One region of the Xenorhabdus sp. KJ12.1 genome, then DNA from elsewhere that is predicted to be linked to it. Evidence: predicted binding sites of a transcription regulator. Region 1 holds the regulator's gene; each other region holds the start of a gene.
What was found. The regulator Fur, encoded in region 1, represses iron uptake genes when iron is present. The targets are predictions, from matches to a motif close to ATAATAATGAGAACNACTATCAA.
Positions count from the first base shown of each region.

Region 2: a site for Fur is predicted at 1,750-1,772, ahead of AACS92_RS08395 (TonB-dependent hemoglobin/transferrin/lactoferrin family receptor). Genes of this name have one in related genera too.
Region 3: a site for Fur is predicted at 1,108-1,130, ahead of feoA (ferrous iron transporter A). Genes of this name have one in related genera too.

Region 1 is NZ_CAWNQH010000068.1:13,539-16,813, forward strand. It holds gene fldA (flavodoxin FldA) at 164-697, shown strand; gene fur (ferric iron uptake transcriptional regulator) at 1,027-1,479, shown strand; gene AACS92_RS10330 (beta-N-acetylhexosaminidase) at 1,597-3,275, opposite strand, start outside.
Region 2 is NZ_CAWNQH010000062.1:46,963-50,237, reverse strand. It holds gene AACS92_RS08395 (TonB-dependent hemoglobin/transferrin/lactoferrin family receptor) at 1-1,679, opposite strand, end outside; gene AACS92_RS08390 (hypothetical protein) at 1,870-2,376, shown strand; gene AACS92_RS08385 (GNAT family N-acetyltransferase) at 2,538-2,975, shown strand.
Region 3 is NZ_CAWNQH010000138.1:128,368-131,642, forward strand. It holds gene AACS92_RS21465 (pyridoxamine 5'-phosphate oxidase family protein) at 348-872, shown strand; gene feoA (ferrous iron transporter A) at 1,159-1,389, shown strand; gene feoB (Fe(2+) transporter permease subunit FeoB) at 1,464-3,275, shown strand, end outside.

The DNA of each region.
Region 1 (3,275 bases):
CAACAGCGTGATACGGCGCTACCACACAAATCTGACAGACTTGTCACTGATGTTTGGTCAAAATAAAGTTTTTTCGTTTATTAAAACTGATATTTTTCTCCTGCTGATTTCAGCGTGACGTGTATAGCTTAACTACACATAAAACAAGAGGTTAATCCACTTTATGGCAATAATAGGTATATTCTTCGGCAGCGACACTGGCAACACAGAGAACATTGCCAAAATGATCCAAGAAAAACTGGGCGGTGCTGATGTTGCGGAAGTCCACGATATTGCCAAAAGCAGCAAAGAAGATCTTGAAGCTTTCGATATCCTGCTGCTAGGCATTCCAACCTGGTATTACGGCGAAACCCAATGTGACTGGGATGACTTTCTCCCGACACTGGAAGAAATCAATTTTGAAGGAAAATTGGTTGCCTTGTTCGGCTGCGGTGATCAGGAAGATTATGCAGAGTATTTCTGTGATGCTATGGGCACCATTCGCGATGTCATCGAACCTCGTGGTGCAATTATCGTTGGTCACTGGCCAATCGAAGGGTATCACCATGAAAAATCAAAAGGAATGGCAGACGATAAACACTTCATTGGTCTCACCATTGATGAAGATCGCCAGCCAGAACTGACTGATGAACGTGTTGAAACTTGGGTAAAACAGATCACGGCTGAAATGAGCCTGTCAGAAATCCTTGGCGCATAAAATTGTTCTGGCGTCTGATAGACATAAGAAACGTCTTTTGCACAGGATAATTCCTGAATAATGTGTCATGATAACGCGATAGGCATGGTTTTCATTTTCAATATCCATGCCTATAATCTACAACGTGAAACTAAATCATGATTCTCTCACAATAACACCCATAACTTATGGATTTTGAGTCGCATCACGATGGCAAGGGTACTCATCCTCCGGAACATAGAACACTATGTGACAGAAATAAATGAGTACAGCCAACAAAAAGGCGATTTGAAAAACGATGGGTATGTATTGTTAAGTTCACTAAACTCAAGCTACAGGACTGAATCCGCATGACCGACAACAATAAAGCATTGAAAAATGCTGGACTTAAAGTAACACTTCCTCGCCTGAAAATTCTGGAAGTGCTACAGGACCCAGAATGCCATCATGTCAGTGCGGAGGATCTCTACAAAAAACTGATTGATATCGGTGAAGAGATTGGCCTCGCCACTGTCTATCGCGTGTTGAACCAGTTCGATGATGCCGGCATTGTTACACGCCACAATTTTGAAGGCGGTAAATCGGTTTTCGAACTCACTCAACAACATCACCATGACCATCTAATTTGTCTCGACTGCGGTAAAGTGATTGAATTCAGCGATGAATCCATTGAAGAACGTCAGAAAGATATCGCAACACGTTATGGAATCAAGCTGTCAAATCATAGTCTATACCTGTATGGTCACTGCACTACAGGCGATTGTCGCAAAGACGGTTCGTTACATGATGAGAAAGCACGATAAGGAGTCAGCATTTACTGCTACTTCTAGTGTCTGACCCTGTCAGAGAAGCTACTGCCGATTAGCTAAGACTAATCGGCAGGTTGCTTTTGAATATCCTATTAAAGGGCAGCTTTAAGATTACTCAGAGAATACCTCTTCCACCCGGCTGAAACGCTTGCCGTCAGTGCTGACAGAACGTATTTTCACATGACCATTAACATGAGGCCGCTGTCTGTCATCATAAGCTTCCCATGTTTTTCCATCATCTAATGAATACTGAATAGTCAGACCCGGCAAGGCGATATTCGCTTCCAGTATCCCGGAGACAATTTTTGCACCGGGTATCGGCAGACGATACGGAATATGAGCTTTATCCAGTTTAGCCATTTCGCGCTGTCCCATCAGATTAGCAAAATGCAGCCAATCCTTATTAAGCTTATCGGTGTCTACATACCGTGTAATTCCGCCTTTATATTCCCTTCCTTGCTGGTAATTCTGCTCCCACTCAGCCTGATGCCATGCCCGTTCCGCCAACGGTAATAAGCGCGGATAAATCATATATTCCATCTGCTCATCAGTGCGCACAGTCTCACTCCATGACTGCCCTGACAGCCCATATGCTCCCGGCCAACGTTTACCGCTGTTTGCATTAAAATGGTCTCCGTTGATATCCACTGAAGTTTCAGCGTTTTGTGGCATATTATTGGGTGCAAAACTGAAGATTTTCGCTTCATCATTAAAACGGGAGGCCCAGTAGTAGCCCCGCTCTTTCGGATTGACCTCGTAGGGCATATCCAGATAAACATAATCAGGACTGGAAATAATGACCTGATAGCCTTTATTAGCCCAGTCATTAACAGAATCCGCACCGCCCCAATAAAGCGTATCCCAGAAGTTGACCGCAACATGTCGTGTAGCAAAGTCTTTTGCTGATTTCGCATGTTTCAGTCCGTCCTGCCATGATTGCATCGTATCAATGCCATGTTTATTAACGATTTTACTGACTTCAACCGCAAAATAACTGGACAGTTCATCAACATCTTTGATAATGCCCTCCGCAATCATTTTTTGACAAGCCTGAGATTTTGCCCACGGCTTATCTTCAATTTTCTTATTGATGATCCCTTTACCCGGCTCAATCGGGCCATCTTTATCCTGATATCCCGCGCCCAGACGAATATTTTTCGCTTCATCGCCCCCATAGTGCCATGTTGTCAGTAGTGAGCCGGCTTCTTTATGCATCTCGGCAATTTCACTGATAACTTTGTCAATAAAACGTTTGGAAGAGTCCATACATGGATTCAGATAACTATGGCGATCATAAAACTGTACAGATGTTGTATTTGAGGTATCTGTCGGATCGAGCAGACGATACTCATTAGCTGCCTGTTCTTTTCCTTCTGCCATCAGTTTCTTATAACGGGCTTCCATTGACACCACCGCTGCACGGGCATGAGCCGGAATATCAATCTCCGGGATCACCTCTATCTGACGGGCTTTAGCATATTCCAGAATATCAATGTAATCCTGACGACTGAAGTAACCACTTCCCATATTATTACTATCCGGCCCTGAGCCTAACTGTGGTAGCAGGCACTTTGTCTCACTTAAATCATGGCAGCGTTTACTGCCGATTTCTGTTAGCTCCGGTAAACCGGGAATTTCCAGACGCCAGCCTTCATCATCACTTAAATGGAAATGGAATTTATTCAGCTTATAAGCAGCCATTTGATCCAGCAGACGCAATACAGCTTCTTTACTATGGAAATTACGCCCGACATCAAGGAACGTGCCACGATACTCAAATCGGGGTGCAT
Region 2 (3,275 bases), on a different contig from region 1:
GCCCCAAGTCGTATCCCGGTCATTTTTTCAGTATCTAGGTTGCGGCTGGAACCAGGGACGCTGGAGTCATTTGATTGAACCTCATACTGCTCATCTACTAGTGGTGCTCTCCATGTGTGGCTGATATCTGCAAACAGTGAGATATTCTGACTGGTTTTCCACATTAAGCCCAGATGAGGTGTCCAGCCAGTGTAAGTGACACTGCTGTAGTCATGGTTGGCTTCGGGAGATTTATTATTAAAACGGGGAGCCTTATTTTCTTCTCCGATATTTTTCACATGGTCATAACGCACTCCCGGTGTAACTGTAACACTACCCAGTTTCAGAGAGTCCTGCATATACAGGCTGTAGGTATGCTGAGTACCTGCTGGCATATAGTAAGGTTGATAATAACCGTAATTATATTCAGCATTTTCTTGTATATTTTTACTTTTGCTTTTGCTTTTATTGAACATTAACACGTTGCGTTGATTTTTATGCCATTTGGCTCCAATCATTAGCTCATGTTCAATATTTCCGGTTGAGAATACGCTTTTATTGTTAATATCAGAAAGAATATCTGTGTAATCAACCCAGCTTTTCTGTCCCATAGAAGAGGCATAATTACCGGAGACATCTGTCGGGCGGCGATCATTTTGTTTTGTCTTCGAATAGGTGTTAGTTAGTGTCAGATTCAGCCAAAGGTTCTCTTCCGGTGCAATATTCCATTTGACGCTATAATTTTGATCCGTCTGATCACGAAAGACCAGTTTTCTTTGCCATGCACCATCCCAACCATATTTTTCTACTTCCCATTCTGACGGTACATTCATTTTATCCCGCTTCGCAGCCCACGGTTTCCAGCCATCCGACTCAGTGCGCATAGCCGATAAGCTAATAGTATTTGCATCATTAGGATAGAAATTGGTTTTCAATAAATAGGAAGTTTGATTATTTTGTGAAAACTCAAAACGTGTCCCATCGGGGCGCTTGATATTATGACCATCTCGTTTGCTGAAATACAGTAAGCCATCCGCGTAGCCATTCGAATCTCTGCCATATAATGCAGCGCTGTTGATCCACTGCCGATCATTGGTATGGAAGCTTTGCTTAATAAATCCACCCCAATCCTCATCAGGGAGCAATAAGTCATTGGCATCTTTAGTCACAACTTTAATTGAGCCACCAAATCCACCATTACCATTTAAAATATTATGCGGCCCTTTATCGACATCAATGCGTTTGATTAATTCCGGTTCAATGAAGATAGATCCCTGACGGTATTTCTCAAACCCTTTTGGAGCATCATCCAGTGTCACTTTGACATCTTCTTGATCCCCCATTCCCCAGATATTTAATGTTTGTCCTCCGGGGCGTACTGAACCGGACATCGAAACGCCGGGCAGCTGTCCGAGCAGCTCAGCAATATTATCCGCCTGAGTCCGGTCAATATCTTCTTTTTTGAGTGCTGAACTACCTGCACTGGTACTGTTGCGGGTACTTCCCACAACAGAAAGCGTGGATAGCTGCATCACCTCATTTTTCTTTTCTGGCTTTTGGTCAGAAGGATTTTCAGCAGCTGAAACTGAGCTGGAAAATGCTGTTCCCAGCACCAGAGTGCCAGAAAATGTTCCGTTTAAAATTTTTCGGATAAAAGTTGCGATTGGGCGTTTTCCTAAATTTTGACTATTATTTGCCATAAATTTCCCGAAATATGTCTGTATGAAATATTGCATTGCTATAAGTCACCCAAGAGAGCAAATCGGGCAGATAAAAATGAGAATTATTTTTATCGGCAAGGTTTACGACAAAGAGCTTATGGATGTTTTGGCACAGAAAGCCAGGACACCCATTTGCAAGGTTATTTCCGTAAGTGCAAGGGGTTAGTCAATGAAGAAGATTCTTAGTGCTCTGTTTCTGGTTGGAATTGTGGCATTCATTGCGGGCTGTGATGATGCAGCCAAAAAAGCGGAAGATTCAACCAAACCAGTTGAAGATAGTGCAACGCAAATGAAGACGGATTCAGAGCAGCTCAACTTTGATACAAAGGAAAAGCCACAGGGAATCCAAGATAATGCTAATCATGAAGACCAGAAAGCGGTAAATAATTCGAAGGACGTCCAGAGTAATACGGGGAGTTCGACGGAGAAAACCATAAGCCAACTGCCATCCAAAACGGAAGATTTAAAGAATGACATCACGAAATCTGTCAATGACGCAGCTGATCAGCTGAAAAATAAAACAGGGGAAATACAGCAGCAGGCTACGGATAAAATTAATCAGCTTACAGATGATGCAAAATCGAAATCGAAAGAAATAAAGTCCGAGGCCGATAAAAAAACGGATGATTTAATTAATAAACTTAAAGGTGATGATGGTAAGAAAGAAGAAGGATAATACCTTCCCTCTTTCGAGTTTCTTTTATAAATCCATTGGATATAGTTTGTTAGTTGAAATCAGAAGGGCGCTCTGGTAAAGAGCGCCCTTGTTTTTTTACATTCTTGTCACTATTTTTACTATTCCATTCTTCTGTACGTCATTATTTTTAGGATATAACAATGAAAATAAAACACAGTTTAGGAAGACAAGACCCTGAATTAATTCAGCATGCTTTCAATATCCGTAAGTACGTTTTCACGGATGAGCAAGGATTTGCTGATGAAATTGACATTGACGAATATGATGATATTGCCCTGCATGTCGTGGTATTTGATGCTGAAAATCCTATTGCTGTCTTAAGAGCTGTTCCACAGCACAACGATATGCTCAAAGTGGGGCGTGTTGCTGTTTTGAAAGCCTATCGGGGTCAAGGAATTGGTCGTCTGGTGATGGAATTTGTTGAGAATTATGCCCGCAAAAATGGGGTGGCGACGATTGGTTTATCCTCACAATGTCATGCTCAGCCATTTTATGAAAGCCTTGGTTATCAAACCAAAGGTGAAATCTATATGGAAGATGGAGCAGAGCATATTTTTATGGAATTAGATTTGTTGTAACCAGCATATTTAATACGGGAAAAATAGCGAATAAATAACTATACACTTCGTCTTTCAAGTTGCCTCTTTGTTGGCTGCGCTCGTTCACCCCAGTCACATAGTTATCTATGCTCTTGGGGATTTACTCCCTTGCCGCCGCGACGCATCTTGAAATCCATTGTGTATATGCTATTTCCCGTATTAATAATCGACTTTTCAATATACCCGTCGTCTTTCAAGCTGCCTCTTTGTTGGCTACGCTCACACCCCCCAGTCACATAGTTTTCTATGCTCCCGGGGATGTGTTCCCTCGCCGCCGCG
Region 3 (3,275 bases), on a different contig from region 1:
AGTTCTGTCAGGCATAAAATGTGTTAGATATATACACTTTATCTTTCAAATTGTCGCTGTATCGTCTGCAACGTATTTTGAAGTCCATTGTATATATTCGTCACTGAAAATCGTTTTTAATTTTCATATATAAAATAAAATACCTTAATAAATCAATGCTATTTTCATCATCACACTGCAATTTATTGCCGATCTAATAAATTTAAATAGGAGAAATTACTGCCTGTCTTCATTAATACTTAATATAATCTGTTGCGAAAATTCAATCACTATTATTAATAGTAACCATAAGTCGTTTAAATAACTATAAATACAGATAATAAACTCAAATTGTTAAGGAATAATTTATGAATAAATATATCCAAAGCAGTTTTGACTTACTCAGCAATATAAGATTCTTCAACCTTGCCACTCATGATCCGAATGCCGAATCAGTTTGGTCATCCACACTCTTTTATATTCCTAAATATAATCCATTAAGTTTAATCTGGTATTCAAAACAGGATACCCGCCATTCTCAGGAACTACTTATCAACCCTCGGGTCAGCGGTACCATATACAGCAGTATCACCACGCCTGATTCATCGCTGATACTCGCTGGCTCTCAGTTCATCGGCCACGCCCGTCAGGTTCCCGACGATGAACTACAGGAAACCTATGACTACTTCTTCCTGAAAACTTACCCGGATGAGAATATCAGAAAGAAAAAATCCCGCCCGATTGCTGACTATCATGGCAATGCAATGCGCCGCTTCTATGAATTAAAAGTGGAAGCATGGTGGGTATACGACTCAACAGGCTGGAGTGAACGTCAGGATGATGCCCGTGTCTCAGTATCATTAAATGATCTTCTTTATCCACCGAAAAATTAATAGAAAAATAGATAATAACAAGCTCCATTTCTTATTGGAGCTTGTTATTAATTCCTTTCAGATATTCTTTACATAACTTTAATTTTTGATTAAATCACCATTAAATTGATTAATATCAATTTATTCCGTCATTATTCAGTGATAAATAGATGATATTGGTATTGCATATTATTCTCATTAGCGCTTTAATCCAAAATAACTAATATACTTTTTCCTTGTGAATTTCGCTTTATTGAGGATAATCATTCTCATAATCACTGTCTTTTGAGTTTTAACGGAGTGTTATATGTCACTGACTCCAAATCAAAGCTATAAAATTCTGGGATTCTTCCCACAGATAAATCGCGCATACAGGCAAAAATTATTGTCTCTGGGGATGTTACCCGGTTCTACTTTTCAGGTTATCCGAGTTGCACCTTTGGGAGACCCCATTCAAATAGAAACACGCAGAGTCAACCTTATTCTCCGTAAAAAAGACTTAGCGCTCCTCACATTAGCAGTACATCCAGCAGAATGAATGAAGTCCAGATGCCGTACAGTCCTGAGACTGAATGCAATGATGCACACTATTCCTGATCAGTAAAAAGTATGATGAAACAATTAACTATAGGTTTAATCGGTAACCCTAACTCTGGGAAAACCACTTTATTCAACCAACTTACAGGCTCCCGACAACGGGTCGGTAACTGGTCTGGGGTCACTGTTGAACGCAAAACCGGGCATTTTTCCACCCAAAAACATCAAATAGACCTTGTCGACCTTCCCGGTACCTATTCTCTCACAACCATTTCCGAGCAAACCTCAATTGACGAGCAAATTGCCTGTCACTATATACTGAGCAGCGAAGCCGATATGTTCATCAATGTCGTTGACGCTTCGAATCTGGAACGTAATCTCTACCTTTCATTACAGCTCATTGAGCTTGGTATTCCCTGCATTATTGCCCTGAATATGCTGGATATCGCCAAAAGCCAGCATATCAATATTGATATTGCAGCGCTGGAGCAGCATCTTGGTTGCCCGGTTATTCCGCTCGTCTCTACCCGCTCAACAGGGATAGATACGCTTAAAAAAGCCATTGACCACTACCACCAGCCTGTACGCCCCGTGTTGGTGCAATACCCCGATACTTTATTGCAGGAAGCCAACAACCTTGCAGACCTGATCAGCAGAAACTTCAATCTGCAACAGCGTCGCTGGCTCAGCTTGCAAATACTGGAAGGAGATATATACAGCTTTGAGCGTTCAGAACTGACGCAGGCACAATTGGCTGAAAGTAAACTTCGCCTGCAACAGGAACAGATTGAAGAACCTGAACTCATCATTGCAGATGCCCGTTATCAGGCAATCAATAAATTGTGTCTGACAGTCACGGATGTTGACTCAGCAATACCCAATAAACTGACTCAGGCGATAGACAAAGTTATTCTCAATCGCTGGCTAGGCGTGCCTGTCTTTCTGTTTGTCATGTATCTCATGTTCGTGCTGGCGATTAATATCGGTGGTGCTTTACAACCCATTTTTGATGGTGCTTCCTCTGCTATTTTCATTGATGGTATGCAGTGGCTCGGCTATACCCTCCACTTCCCCGGCTGGCTGACCATTTTCCTTGCACAAGGGATCGGAGGCGGTATCAATACCATGCTGCCATTGGTTCCGCAGATCGGCATGATGTACCTGTTTCTCTCTTTTCTTGAAGACTCCGGCTATATGGCCAGAGCTGCATTTGTGATGGACAGGCTGATGCAGTCTCTGGGATTACCGGGTAAATCCTTCGTGCCACTGATTGTCGGCTTCGGCTGTAATGTTCCTTCCGTGATGGGTGCCAGAACACTGGATGCACCGCGTGAAAGGCTGATTACCATTATGATGGCGCCATTTATGTCTTGTGGCGCACGTCTGGCGATTTTTGCCGTTTTTGCCGCCGCGTTCTTTAATAAACATGGTGCCAGCATTGTCTTCTCTCTGTATATCCTCGGTATTGTCGTTGCCATCCTGACGGGTCTGCTACTCAAATACACCATTATGCGTGGTGAGGCATCCCCCTTTGTCATGGAGCTGCCGGTCTATCATGTTCCTCATGCTAAAACGTTATTAATCCAGACCTGGCAACGCCTGAAAGGATTTGTGATCCGTGCAGGTAAAGTGATTGTCGCAGCCAGTATGCTTATCGGGGCTCTCAATAGCTTTTCTTTCTCTGGTAAGACAGTAGACGATATCAATGAATCAGCGCTGGCCTCGGTCAGTAAAGTCATTACACCGATCCTTCATCCTATCGGCGTACATTCTGATAACTGGCAGGCAACAGTCGGGCTTATCACCGGAGCGATGGCAAAAGAGGTGGTTGTCGGAACACTGAATACACTTTATACCGCAGAAAACATCACTAAACAGCCATTCAAC